Regions from separate parts of the Enterobacter wuhouensis genome, predicted to be linked through region 2. Evidence: predicted binding sites of a transcription regulator. Region 2 holds the regulator's gene; the other holds the start of a gene.
What was found. The regulator PurR, encoded in region 2, represses purine synthesis genes. The targets are predictions, from matches to a motif close to CANGCAAACGTTTGCNTG.

Region 1: the regulator PurR is predicted to act here: its motif matches at 1,272-1,289, upstream of purE (5-(carboxyamino)imidazole ribonucleotide mutase).

What each region holds. Positions count from the first base shown of each region.
Region 1 covers NZ_CP142124.1:1,226,542-1,228,742, reverse strand. The annotation lists gene lpxH (UDP-2,3-diacylglucosamine diphosphatase) at 1-583, shown strand, start outside; gene VPX56_RS05860 (YdgH/BhsA/McbA-like domain containing protein) at 736-945, shown strand; gene VPX56_RS05855 (hypothetical protein) at 1,014-1,199, shown strand; gene purE (5-(carboxyamino)imidazole ribonucleotide mutase) at 1,360-1,869, shown strand; gene purK (5-(carboxyamino)imidazole ribonucleotide synthase) at 1,866-2,201, shown strand, end outside.
Region 2 covers NZ_CP142124.1:2,064,771-2,066,971, forward strand. The annotation lists gene punR (DNA-binding transcriptional activator PunR) at 1-568, shown strand, start outside; gene purR (HTH-type transcriptional repressor PurR) at 587-1,612, opposite strand; gene cydH (cytochrome bd-I oxidase subunit CydH) at 1,910-1,999, shown strand; gene VPX56_RS09910 (MFS transporter) at 2,164-2,201, shown strand, end outside.

The sequences.
Region 1 (2,201 bases), 840 kb from region 2:
TGGCGACGACGATCCTAATCCGCTGCACCGTGAAATGGCCGCCGCCATTAAGGCGCTGGTTGATTCCGGCGTCCCCTGCTACTTCATCCACGGCAACCGTGATTTCCTGATAGGCCAGCGCTACGCCCGCGAAAGCGGCATGACGCTGCTGCCGGAGGAACAGGTGCTCAACCTCTATGGCCGTAAGATACTGATCGTGCACGGCGATACGCTCTGCACCGACGATACCGGCTACCTGGCGTTTCGCGCCAAGGTCCATACACCGTGGATCCAGAGGCTGTTCCTGGCACTGCCGCTGTTTATCCGCAGCCGTATCGCCGCAAAAATGCGCGCGGGCAGCAAAGCCGCCAACAGCAGTAAATCCATGACCATCATGGACGTGAACCCGCAGGCGGTTGTCGACGTGATGGAAAAACATCGCGTCCAGTGGCTTATCCACGGGCATACCCATCGTCCTGACGTGCATTCCCTTATCGCCAACGGCGAACCCGCCCACCGCGTAGTGCTGGGCGCGTGGCACACTGAGGGGTCAATGGTCAAAGTCACGCCGCAGGGCGTTGAGCTGATCGCCTTTCCTTTCTAAATACCCCACCGCACTAAATGATCAAGCATATTCATTTTTTTTGAATGATATCGGCAAATTGTTTCGATTTTAATCACTCCGTGGTCGGTCTATTATTTATCACATCAGGGCAACACGCCCTATCCCAAACAAAACACTTAAGGAATACGACCATGAAATCTATCAAAACTTTCGTTGCAGTTGCGGCTCTCTCCCTGGTTTCTTTCGGTACTTTCGCACAGAGCATTAGCGCGACCGGTTCAACTCTCGACCGTGCAGAAGCGAAAATTGCTGCCCAGGCCGCTGAACAGGGTGCCTCTTACAAAATCACCAGCGCACAGTTCAACAACCGCGTACACATGACTGCAGAACTGACTAAATAAGAACACAGATTGCCGTGCCGCCAGTTGAGACTTGCGACAGCGACAAGACGATGAGGAAGGAACAGAGAATGAAAAAAATCAGCATCGTGAGCGCCCTGCTGTTAGCAGCTTTCGTGTCCACTGGCGCAATGGCGGCGGAGAATCGCTTCTCCATGCCCGAAGCAGGCTCAAATATGGACACCGGCATGGTGAATCATATTGACGTCAGCCACGCGTTCGACAAAGAAAACCTGACCGCAGGGGATCTTCAGTAAACGCCTAAAACAGACCGCCAAATGCGGTCTGTTTTGTTATGCATTCCCGCCCACAACGGCTCACCTTTTAACCGCGCAACCGTTTTCCTTGCCCGTATTACATGCTATTCTCTGTGCCCTCGAAAGCAGTGTGTTTCGCACCACAGGAGTTTTAAGACGCATGTCTTCCCGCAATAATCCGGCGCGTGTCGCCATCGTGATGGGGTCCAAAAGCGACTGGGCTACCATGCAGTTCACCGCCGAAATCTTTGAAATCCTGAATGTTCCGCACCACGTCGAAGTGGTCTCCGCGCACCGTACCCCCGACAAACTGTTTAGCTTCGCCGAACGCGCCGAAGAGAACGGTTACGAGGTGATTATTGCCGGTGCGGGCGGCGCAGCACACCTGCCGGGCATGATTGCCGCTAAAACCCTGGTGCCGGTTCTGGGCGTCCCGGTGCAAAGCGCCGCGCTAAGCGGCGTGGATAGCCTCTACTCTATCGTCCAGATGCCGCGCGGCATTCCTGTCGGCACGCTGGCAATTGGCAAAGCGGGTGCCGCAAACGCCGCCCTGCTGGCGGCGCAAATTCTGGCGACGCACGATAAAGCGTTGCGTCAGCGTCTGGCGGACTGGCGTAAAGCCCAGACCGACGAGGTGCTTGATAACCCTGACCCGCGGGGTGATGCATGAAGCAGGTATGCGTCCTCGGCAACGGCCAGCTAGGCCGGATGCTGCGTCAGGCCGGCGAGCCGCTGGGCATTGCCGTCTGGCCCGTCGGGCTGGACGCCGAGCCGGAAGCCGTGCCGTTCCACCAGAGCGTGATCACCGCCGAGATTGAACGCTGGCCGGAAACCGCGCTGACCCGCGAGCTGGCGCGCCATAACGCCTTCGTGAACCGCGACGTGTTCCCAATCATCGCCGACCGCCTGACGCAGAAACAGCTGTTCGACAAGCTCGGCCTGGCGACCGCGCCGTGGCAGCTCCTGTCCGACAAAAGCGAGTGGAATGACGTCTTCGCCATG
Region 2 (2,201 bases):
TCGCCATTTTTCGGACGTCGAGCTGCGCGTGTCGCAGGAGGTGTTCAACGGCGTCTGGGACGCGCTGGCAGACGGCAGGGCAGAGATGGCGATTGGCGCAACGCAGGCGATCCCCGTGGGCGGACGCTATGCGTTTCGTGATATGGGCATGCTGAGCTGGAACTGCGTGGTGGCGAGCCATCATCCGCTGGCGGCGATGGAAGGGCCGCTGAGCGACGACACGCTGCGCAGCTGGCCGTCGCTGGTGCTTGAGGATACGTCGCGCTCGCTGCCGAAGCGTATTACCTGGCTGCTGGACAACCAGCGTCGCGTCGTTGCCCCTGACTGGGGATCCTCAGCAACCTGCCTTTCCGCCGGTTTGTGCGTGGGAATGGTGCCGGTTCATTTTGCGCGTCCGCGTATCGATACCGGAGAATGGGTGGCGCTTACGCTGGAGAACCCGTTCCCGGATGCGGCCTGCTGCCTGACCTGGCAGCAAAATGACGTGTCGCCCGCAATGGCCTGGCTGCTGGATTACCTGGGCGACAGCGAAACGCTTAATCGGGAGTGGTTACGGGAGCCAGCGTAGCTGGCTCCCGTAAAACGATTAACGACGGTAGTCGCGGAACGGGCCATCCGCAACGGAACGGCGCTCGATAAGGCGCGGGTGGACCTCGATGGACTGGGATTCTTCACGCTTGTTGACGATCCTGTCCATCAGCATGTTGAAGGCCGTTTCGCCCAGCGAATCTTTCGGCTGGTGGATAGTGGTCAGCGCCGGCGTAAAGAAGCGGGCGTTACGCACGTTGTCATACCCGATCACGGAAATATCCTGCGGCACGCGCAGACCCAGCTCGTCCGCCGCGCAGAGGGCACCCATTGCCATGATATCCCCACCGCAGAAGACCGCAGTCGGGCGGTGCTGCTGGGAGACAATTTGCTGCATGGCGCGATAGCCCGATTCTGGCTCAAAGTCACCCTGCACGATCCAGTTTTCCGGCACGGTGATGAGCGCTTCTTCCATGGCTTTCATAAAGCCGGCCAGACGGCCTGCGCCGGTATTTCGCTCCAGCGGGCCTGGGATCACGCCAATCTCGCGGTGGCCGCGTTCCACCAGGTAACGGCCTGCCATGTAGCCGCCTTCAAACGCGTTATCAATCACCGAGTCGGTGAAGTCGGCTCGCGCTTCGCCCCAGTCCATCACCACCATCGGAATGTGGCGGTACTCTTCCAGCATGGAAAGCACGGACTCCGGGTACTCGGAACACATGACCAGAAGGCCATCGACGCGCTTTTGCGCCATCATCGACAGATAGGCACGCTGTTTTTCAATGTTGTTCCACGCGTTCCCCAGAATGAGGGTATAGCCTTTCTGGAAGCAGTTTTTCTCAACCGCTTCGATAATCTCGGCAAAATAGGCCGCTTCGCTGCTGGTAGCCAGCAGGCCGATAGATTTGGTGTGATTCACCTTCAGGCTGCGCGCCACCGCACTCGGCGAGTAGTGCAGTTCCTTGATAGCGGCCCAGACCGCATTGCGCGTCTCTTCAGCAACAAAGCGGGTTTTGTTAATTACATGTGATACGGTTGTAGTGGAAACGTTTGCGCGTTTTGCTACGTCTTTTATTGTTGCCATTAAATGTCACTCCAGACCATATCCTAAGCTCCTGAAAAACATGAAGGTAAACGTTTGCCTTCTCTCACCCTTATTACGCAATCTGGAATTGCGACACGCCGGGAAAACGACACAGGACGTCAGGAGGGGGTCAATGGCCGGTACGCTAATAAATTTAGCGTGGAATTTTGTCCTATCTTGATGAAAAGGGGAAGAGCTAAAGTGGATATCAGTTTAAATCCTGGAAGATTTTTGACGTAAACTGTGTAAAAATGAGCAAGCTCACTTTTCGTAGGGTGATTAAAAGGAGAAAAATTGATGAGTACCGATCTTAAGTTTTCGCTGACCACCACCGTTATCGTGCTGGCTCTGATTGTTGCTGCGGGTCTGACGGCTGTACTGCACTGATTTAATCGGGGGGAGCGCTTGCTCTCTCCGAACTTGCCCCGATTGTTACTTCTCCGGCAAAAATCTTTTGCCAAAATGTTAACTTCTCATTTTTTGTGATTGATGTCATGCTTTTGACTTCTTATTCCTGTGTCGCACTCCGACACGGCATCCGGAGTTGACCCATGAAAATCAATTTTCCTCTGCTGGCCCTGGCGATTGG